One region of the Blautia sp. LMAG:36 genome, then DNA from elsewhere that is predicted to be linked to it. Evidence: riboswitches for the same ligand, from Rfam matches in the RefSeq annotation. Region 1 holds a riboswitch; each other region holds the start of a gene.
What was found. Region 1 has a riboswitch for cobalamin ahead of CCC17_RS01385 (sirohydrochlorin cobaltochelatase). Riboswitches for the same ligand answer to the same signal wherever they lie in the genome.

Region 1 (2,208 bases):
GTTTACAGAACTGAGAAGTTTGAGGATATGGTCCGTACCTTCTGCATGAACCCGCGAGGTGTTGTCGTGAATGAAAATACCAACGGTATCATCACAGTAAACGGTCACAGCTACGAAGATCCGGCAAAGCATACCAACAATACAAACTTTGCCCTTCTGGTATCCAAGCATTTCTCAGAGCCGTTCCATGACAGCAACGGATACGGTGAGAGCATTGCAAGACTTTCCAATATGCTTGGCGGTGGTGTTATGGTACAGCGGTTTGGAGATCTGATCCGCGGAAGACGAAGCACAAAAGCCCGTATTGAGGAAAGTTTCGTAACACCTACACTTTCTGCGACACCGGGAGATTTAAGTCTTGTTATGCCGAAACGTATCCTGGATGGCATCATCGAGATGATCTATGCTCTGGATAAGATCGCACCGGGAACCGCGGATGACGATACTTTGCTTTATGGCGTGGAGGTTAAATTCTACAACATGGAGGTTGAGATCGACGAAAATCTGGAAACCTGCCACAAGGGTCTCTTTGTTATCGGAGACTGCAGCGGCGTGACCCATTCTCTGTCCCATGCATCTGCCAGCGGAGTCTACGTAGCCAGATACCTGGAGCAGGAGTATTTTAACAGATAAACTGCAAAGCAGTTTATCTGTTATGAGCAAGTAGCGAAGCGGATTGCGAATATCCAGTGTAAGACAGTCCTTTTCTGATATCAGGGTGATGACAGAAAGGGGCTGTTTTTTATGCAGGATGTGCATGAATATTGGAGAAAGTATTCTGATAATAACTGACAGATACAGGGAGAAAACCGGTTACTGTTCACTGGTAATATTTCGCGAGGTGTTTTTGGTGAGCGAAGATCACAGAAAACCGTGAATCGTCTGACATCAATCTTGACAAATTTATGAGTTTGTGGTAAAAGTTAGATAACCAGGTAAAAGAAAATATGTGCAAATGTTATAATGATAAGGTTGCATCCAGTCGGATGTGCAAAAGAGAATCCGGTGAGAATCCGGAACGATACCGTCACTGTGAAAGGGGAGTTGCTTTTATAACCACTGGGAGACCGGGAAGGGAAAGCAGCGTGGAACCAAGTCAGGAGAACTGCCTTATTGTGAGATTCAGGGATTCGCGGTTTACGAATCGGTATTCTCCATAACAATACAGAACTTCTTTTTATGTATTTGTATTGCGCAGAGAATCATGTGTGAGCAGGCGGCCGCAGAGAGCTGCTGCTTTTTTGTACATATCAGTATTCTGGAAATACATGAAAAGAGGACAATGAGAAATGAAAAGAAAAACAATGTTAGCTCTGATGCTCGCAGTTTCCATGACATGCTCTATGGGTGCGGCTACAACAGCAATGGCAGCAGAGGATTCTGCTACAGAAGAGAACGCTGAGGCAGCTGATACCACAGAGGCTTCTGATGCAGATCAGGAAGCAGCAGATAATGTAGCAGCTCTGATCGACAAGATCTATGTACAGGAAAGAAACGACACAACAGATGAGGACTGCAAGGCAGCCAAAGAAGCATGGGATGCTCTGACAGATGCTCAGAAAGAACTGGTAGAGGGTGAGAATGCAGATCCGGATTATTTCGGACGTGACACAGGAGATGCTTCCAAGGACGATCCGCGTAACCAGGATGAGATCGGTGAGAATGAACTTCTTGTTGTAAGCTTTGGTACTTCCTTCAATGACAGCCGTGCAGAGGATGTCAAGGGAATCGAGGATGCTCTTGCAGAAGCTTATCCGGACTGGTCTGTAAGAAGAGCATTTACAGCACAGATCATCATCAACCATGTAGAGGCAAGAGATGATGAAGTGATCGATAACATGCAGCAGGCTCTTGACCGTGCAGTAGAGAATGGTGTTAAGAATCTGGTTGTACAGCCTACCCATCTGATGCATGGTGCTGAGTACGATGAGATGACAGAAGCGATCAATGGCTATAAAGATAAATTCGAGTCTGTAGCTATCGCAGAGCCAATGCTCGGTGAGGTTGGAGACGATGCAACTGTGATCAATGATGACAAGAAAGCCGTTGCTCAGGCGATCACAGATACGGCTTGCAAAGAGGCCGGATTTGACAGCATGGATGCAGCAGCTGAGGCTGGCACAGCATTCGTATTCATGGGACATGGAACATCTCATACAGCTAACGTTACATACGATCAGATGCAGACACAGATGGAAAACCTTGGAT
Region 2 (2,208 bases), on a different contig from region 1:
GATAAAACATTGCAGCACCGGAGTGTCTTTTGAGATCACGGATTTCAATGCCAGATTTCCGATTCCCTGAATTGAAAAAATACTTTCTATCACAGCTGAGCCACAGAAAAAACCGATCACAATTGATACCAGACGTGTCAGCACAGGAATCAGAATATTTTTCAGACCATGACGCAAAATTACATTTACAGATGACAATCCCTTGGCTCTGCTGGCACGTATGTAATCCTGCTTCAGCACCTGTATCATATTGGTACGGATCAATCTCGTCATAATTCCAAAGAAACTGATATCCATGGCAAATGCCGCGAGAATCGGGATACCTCCGGCATCTCCTCCGATCACGGAAATCACTTTTAGCTTTACTCCAAATATATATAGCAGCATCAGACCGATCCAGAAAGACGGCATAGATACACTGAGGGACGACAAAATGCGAATGACTTTATCCAGAACTCTGTTTTCGTAAATTGCCGACAAAATTCCAAGAGGGACTGATACGATCATCAACAATAAAAACGAAGTAACTGCCAGTTTAAATGTCTGTGGAAAATATCTTTTTAATTCCTCAAAAGCCGGTTTTCTGGTAGAATATGATTTTCCAAAATCGCCATGAAGTGCCTGATCCAGCCATTTCCCGTATTGTACCAGCACTGGCTGATCCAGTCCTTCCTCATGCCGTACTTCTTCTATCTGCTCCGGTGACGGATGCTCGTATTTTTTCTCCGCCAGAACTCTGGCCGCATCACCTGCCGATATAAAACTCAGCATAAAAATAATAAATGTAACCGCCAGAACTACCGGAATCATAAATATAAAACGCTTTGCAATTACTTTTCCCATTTTCATTTCTCCTCATTTTTCATCTGTTTATTCGGTTAAAATAAAAAAAGCTGATATGATCCAGCATCATATCAGCACAAAAAACAAACCTCTACCTCAGGCAGAGCTTATTCCTTCTGTATCCCATCCGAATCAGAATTCTTCTGTCAAAAAGGCAAGTCTCCTGACTCCAGTTCTTCCTACTTACCATCTTCCCGGATCTCTCCAGTGATATTTTGGTTTTCGTCCCTGTCTGATATGCCCCTTGTCAAGTAGACAGGTGAGATATCTAAAGGTAAGCGACAAAAATACCTACATTTCATTTTGGAGTGTAGGTATTTTTATGCACACCATTTCTCTTTATATTTTTTAATTCGTTTGTTTTCTGGAATAGGATATTCTACTGGTATGTCAGATTTCAGTGCTTCTTGAACGTACTTCTAGGGGTGTTTTGCAGCAATACCTATCCTGTGGACGTTCTTTCACTATAAAATCTTATATAATCCTTTATTGCAAATCTTAATGAGGATTCATCAGTTATTTCGTACATCTGATACATTTCTGCTTTGATAATTCCCCAGAAACCTTCTGTTGGTCCATTATCAATACAATGTCCAACCCGAGACATGGATTGTCTCATTTCTTGTTTTACAAGTTTCTTTTTAAACATTTTGCTGGTATACTGGAATCCCCGATCTGAATGAAAAATCGGCTTTGCACAGGGGTTCAACGCAATTGCCTTATCAAAAGTTTTAAATACTAATTTATTATCATTTCTGGCACTAACAGCATATGACACAGGATATCTATCATACAGATCTATAATGGCACTTAAATACAACTTCTTTTTTTTACCTGGCACTTTAAATTCAGTCACATCAGTAGCCCATTTTTGATTGGGTGCAGTTGCGTAAAAATCTCTTTGTAATATATTTTGTGTTGTTTCATCTGCATTGGCATTCCTATATTTTTTCTTCTTTTTTCGTATAACGGAATGGATTCCCAGTTTTTTCATAATTCTGTGAACTCTATTTTTGCTGTACTTTGTTTGATTAAAATGATTGATCCAAGAAGTCATTCTCCGATACCCTAAGATATGACTAAAGCGTTCATCATACTCCTTAATGAGCTCTGCAAGTTTGATGTTTTCCATTTCATCCTCAGGTGTTTCACGGTGTAGCCATTTATAATAAGCAGCTCTTGCGACCTCCAAATGTTTACACATCCATCCAATACTCCAGTTTTTCTCTGTATGAAAATATTCTATCGCAAGATATTTTGATTCATGACGAACCTTACCCAGCCTCACATCCTTTCGAAGTCTTTCACTTTTTTTAACAATTCAACAACCATATCCTTTTCTTCCAGCTGACGCTTTAGTCGTAA
Region 3 (2,208 bases), on a different contig from region 1:
ACGGATGAGCGGAGCTTGGCTCCTGCAGAGATTCGGTCATAACTGCATCCAGTGGATCATATGGTGAGAGCTGCGGCGCAAAGATCGCAATTCCGATCACCACGAGACCCAGAATGAAGAAAAGAGTGAACTGTTTATTTTCTTTGAATGTTCGTAATACCTTTTTCAATTATCTATCCTCCTTAAGTCTTGGATCGAGATAAGTATAGGACAGATCCACAAGCAGGTTGATGCACATGTACAGGATCGCGATCCAGAGTACATAGCCCTGTACAAGAGGATAGTCACGACAGGAAATCGCCTTTACTGCCATATTTCCCATTCCAGGCCAGTTGTAAATGATCTCTACAACTGCAGTACCTCCCAGAAGACTTCCAAGGGAAAGTCCCAGCAGCGTTACCAGCGGAAGCATAACATTAGGAAGAACGTGTTTCCAGAGAATGACGCTTTCCTTGATTCCACGCATTCTTGCACCTGTGACATAATCCTGGTGAAGTTCCTCCAGTACTGCACTTCTTACCTGTCTGGTATATTTTGCAGACATAGCAAGTGCAAGAGTCAGCGCCGGGAGGATCATGGATTTAAAATCCGTACTGCCTCCTGCAACATTGATCCAGCGAAGCTGAACACCAAAGATGCTGAGAAGGATCAGGCCCAGCCAGAAGCTTGGAACAGATACTCCCACAAAGGTAATTCCTCTCACAAAATAATCCGGGAATTTGTTCTGATATACAGCGGCCAGGATTCCAAGCGGTATGGAAATAATGACCATCATCAGAAGTGCCAGCAACGACATCCTCAGCGTCGGCCAGAAACAGGATACCAGTTTATCTGTTACCGGCATTTTGAAAGAATAGGACTGTCCCATATCTCCTGTAACAACACCCTTCAGCCAGGAACCATACTGCACGAGAAAGGGCTGATCAAGGCCAAGCTCATGTCTTGTCTGTTCCAGAAGCTCTGGTGTAGGAAGATTACCACACTCTGTCAGCATGATCTCCGCAGGATCACCAGGTGACAGGTAGGTCAGTCCAAATGTGAAAAAGCTGATTCCAAATAATACAATGATGATCTGGAGAAATCTTTTTCCTACTTGTTTCTTTGTCACGTTTTACTCCTTTCCTCATTTGATGCGATTTTAACATTGCCGTTTTAATTGAGTTAGATAAAAGAAACTATTGGATTCTTAATATGCAGAATATGCATGGAATTTTAGAAAATTTGCACGAAAAAAGCCCGTGACGAAATACGGGCATACAAAATAAATATGCTTCCTATCTTCCGTAAGAATCATTTTAAAACAATTGCAAGCAGGTCTCCTGACTTAGGATCCTTACCCTCAGACACCTTCCCGGTCTATTTCTCACGCACTCGACCAGTGGTACTTTGTCTGAGGATTCCCCCTTACAGTGACGGGATCGTACCGGATTTACACCGGTTTCCCTATTAATCCTCTCAGAACTTACAACGGCTGATGTGAAAATCAGCAAATGCTGTTAAATTACTGCAACATTATATGATAAAACTATAGTTTATGTCTATGGAAAAATGTTATATTTTTAGAAAACTCATAAATTTTGTTAAAGATGCTTGAATTGTATATATCCCCCATGGGGGATATGACAATTGGATTTATCTGATCTGCTAAAAAAACACGGATTTTACCTCGCTATTTTTACAAATAGAATAGCAAATGGTAAAACCCGGTTTTCTTACTGTTTCAATATGATTTCAGACAGAAGCGTTCTGAAAAGGTTGTTTACTATCAGGTCAGAGTCTCCGTGATCGCTGCATATGCGATCATTGGTCCGTCTTCAATAATGTTCAGACTGGCTGTTTGATAAAGTACGACTCCGTTTTCAGTTGCAATAGATGTGTAAAGTAAATTCCCATAGTAATCTCTCAGTTCACCCAGTTCTTCCCCCTTAAAAAAGTATTCTCCAGGCTTCTTGGACGGATACCAGCATCCGGTATACGGCGCATATTCATAGACTACATTTTCAAGAAGCATCTGACGGTAATGCTTCAGACCATGACACGCCTTTCCCTGGAGATGAAAAACAAGGTGACGGACGTCTCTTTTATCCTGTTCTACTTCCTCCCAGGTCCAGTAGCTGTGTCCGCCTCTTTCGATAAGAATACTTGGAATTCCAAGAGAAGAAGCATAATTGTAGGCGCCACCTGTGGCAGTTGTGGAACGGACCACAT
Region 4 (2,208 bases), 130 kb from region 1:
GGAGGCAGAGAAAACGGAGGAGGCTCAGGCGAGGATCGAAAATATCGATGAGCTGATCTCCAAGACAGAATCCTTCCAGGAAGCCATGGAGGAGGCCGGACAGCCGGCAACACTTTCTGCATTTCTGGAGGAGATCGCACTGGTGGCAGATATCGATTCTGTTGATCCGGATCAGGATTATGTGCTGCTGATGACTCTTCACAGTGCCAAGGGACTGGAGTTCCCAAATGTATTTATCGTGGGAATGGAGGACGGTGTTTTTCCGGGATATGCTTCCATCTGGTCCGGTGATCCGTCGGATATCGAGGAGGAGCGAAGGCTCTGTTATGTGGGGATCACCCGTGCCATGAAGGAACTGACTTTAACCTGTGCAAAACAGCGGATGATCCGTGGGGAGACTCAGTATAACCGTGTGTCACGTTTTGTAAGGGAGGTTCCACGGGAGCTGGTAGATCTTGGACATACCATTCAGGAGAAAAAGCCCAGAGTAGATGATATCGTATCTCCGAAAAGCGCCTATGCCCAGATGAAAATGAATTTCCAGGCAAAGAGCACCCTGCAGAAAAAAGATTTCACAGTGAAGAAGGCGGACAGCCTGGACTATGGTGAGGGAGACACGGTCCGTCATGTGAAATTCGGAGTCGGTATCGTAAAAAATATCGCAGACGGCGGCAGAGACTACGAAGTGACGGTAGACTTTGACAAAGTCGGCGTGAAAAAAATGTTCGCCGGTTTTGCCAAGCTGAAAAAGATCTGAGAGGGATCTCTCCGGGCAGACTATTTCTGCAAAAAACTGTAAAAATCCGGCCTCAAGGTTGTAATTGGAAAACCGGTATGTTAGAATCAGTATCAGCGTAATTGAATTGCTGTGAAGTGGACAGTATCACCGGCACATATGCTGCCGGATACTGTGAGAGGGAATCGGGTAAAAAGCCTGAGCGGTTGCGGCCACTGTATACAGAAGAAGGGATTTCACATGCCATTGCAGAAACTCATGTGAGAAGGCGAAATCCCGATGTCAGAGAGATTCTGGAGAAAATTCTGATATATCATTCATGATCGGCTAAAAGATGAATGGTGTATCAGTTTTTATTTTGCGGAGTTTTTTCTGAGTCTGTAAGTCAGGAAACCTGCTTGACAGTATGTAAGTGGGAGCTTCCGTACAAAGTGTTCCGTGCAGATTTTATGAAGCCCCATCTTTTCGGTTACCCATAGGCAACAGGAGATAAAACAGGCGAAAAGAGAGGAAATGAAATGAAAAACAAGTATGTATCCACAAGAATCATGGCAATGGTAATGGCAGCGGCAATGACCGTATCAGCAGCTCCGGCTGTTTATGCCGCAGAGAGAGCAGACTCCGAGACCATCAAGGAAGACAACCAGCCGGCAGCAGAAGACAGTACAGAGTCTGCAGACACCGAAGATTCTTCCGCAGAGGCAACCAAGACAGAATATCATCTGACCATCACAACCTATGATTACGATGGAAACGAAATCGAAACCACTTATGAAAAAGCACCGGAAAAAGTCCTTGCTGTATATCAGGGAAGCATTGAGACTATGCTCGCACTTGGTCTGGAAGACCACCTGGTAGCTACCGCAGGTCTTGATAATGAAGTTCCGGAAGATCTCAAAGAAGCATTCTCAAAAACAAATTATCTTGACGAATTTACCCCATCCCTTGAAACTGTAACAATGCTGGAGCCGGACATGATCTTATCCTGGAGCTCTCTTTTCTCTGATAAGAATCTGGGAAATGTAACAGACTGGATCGACAAAGGCTGCAACACCTACTACAACACCAATACTCGTCCGGACGGCGACAGAACACTGGAAAATGAATTCACAGATATCTTAAATATCGGAAAGATCTTCGATGTACAGGACAAAGCACAGGCTATCGTTGATGATGCAAAAGCAGTGATCGACAAAACTCTTACTGCAACTGCAGATGTAAAAGACAAACCAAGCGTAATGGTATTGGAGCCTCTTGGAGATGACATCACAAACTATGGCGTAAAGAGCCTTGGCGGAGATATGGTAACACAGTTAGGCGCAACTCTTGCAAACCCGGATGCTTCCACCGTTGGAAAAGAGGATATCATCGCAGCCAACCCTGACGTGATCTTTGTGGTTTACATGCCATATGCAGGAGATGATCCGGAAACTGTTAAGAACAGCCAGCTTGCAGTGATCCAGGATGATGAG

Region 2: linked by a shared signal. The riboswitch ahead of CCC17_RS12385 (ABC transporter permease) and the one ahead of CCC17_RS01385 (sirohydrochlorin cobaltochelatase) in region 1 are both predicted to bind cobalamin.
Region 3: linked by a shared signal. The riboswitch ahead of nikB (nickel ABC transporter permease) and the one ahead of CCC17_RS01385 (sirohydrochlorin cobaltochelatase) in region 1 are both predicted to bind cobalamin.
Region 4: linked by a shared signal. The riboswitch ahead of CCC17_RS00820 (ABC transporter substrate-binding protein) and the one ahead of CCC17_RS01385 (sirohydrochlorin cobaltochelatase) in region 1 are both predicted to bind cobalamin.

What each region holds. Positions count from the first base shown of each region.
Region 1 covers NZ_NALB01000003.1:253,993-256,200, forward strand. Annotated here, with positions in the region: gene CCC17_RS01380 (NAD(P)/FAD-dependent oxidoreductase) at 1-633, shown strand, start outside; cobalamin riboswitch at 953-1,127, shown strand; gene CCC17_RS01385 (sirohydrochlorin cobaltochelatase) at 1,290-2,208, shown strand, end outside.
Region 2 covers NZ_NALB01000009.1:229-2,436, reverse strand. Annotated here, with positions in the region: gene CCC17_RS12385 (ABC transporter permease) at 1-843, opposite strand, end outside; cobalamin riboswitch at 980-1,192, opposite strand; gene CCC17_RS12380 (IS3 family transposase) at 1,286-2,131, opposite strand; partial or broken gene CCC17_RS12375 (helix-turn-helix domain-containing protein) at 2,128-2,208, opposite strand, start outside.
Region 3 covers NZ_NALB01000010.1:287,621-289,828, reverse strand. Annotated here, with positions in the region: gene nikC (nickel transporter permease) at 1-169, opposite strand, end outside; gene nikB (nickel ABC transporter permease) at 170-1,108, opposite strand; cobalamin riboswitch at 1,293-1,481, opposite strand; gene CCC17_RS13815 (M14 family metallopeptidase) at 1,766-2,208, opposite strand, start outside.
Region 4 covers NZ_NALB01000003.1:128,600-130,807, forward strand. Annotated here, with positions in the region: gene pcrA (DNA helicase PcrA) at 1-757, shown strand, start outside; cobalamin riboswitch at 856-1,151, shown strand; gene CCC17_RS00820 (ABC transporter substrate-binding protein) at 1,255-2,208, shown strand, end outside.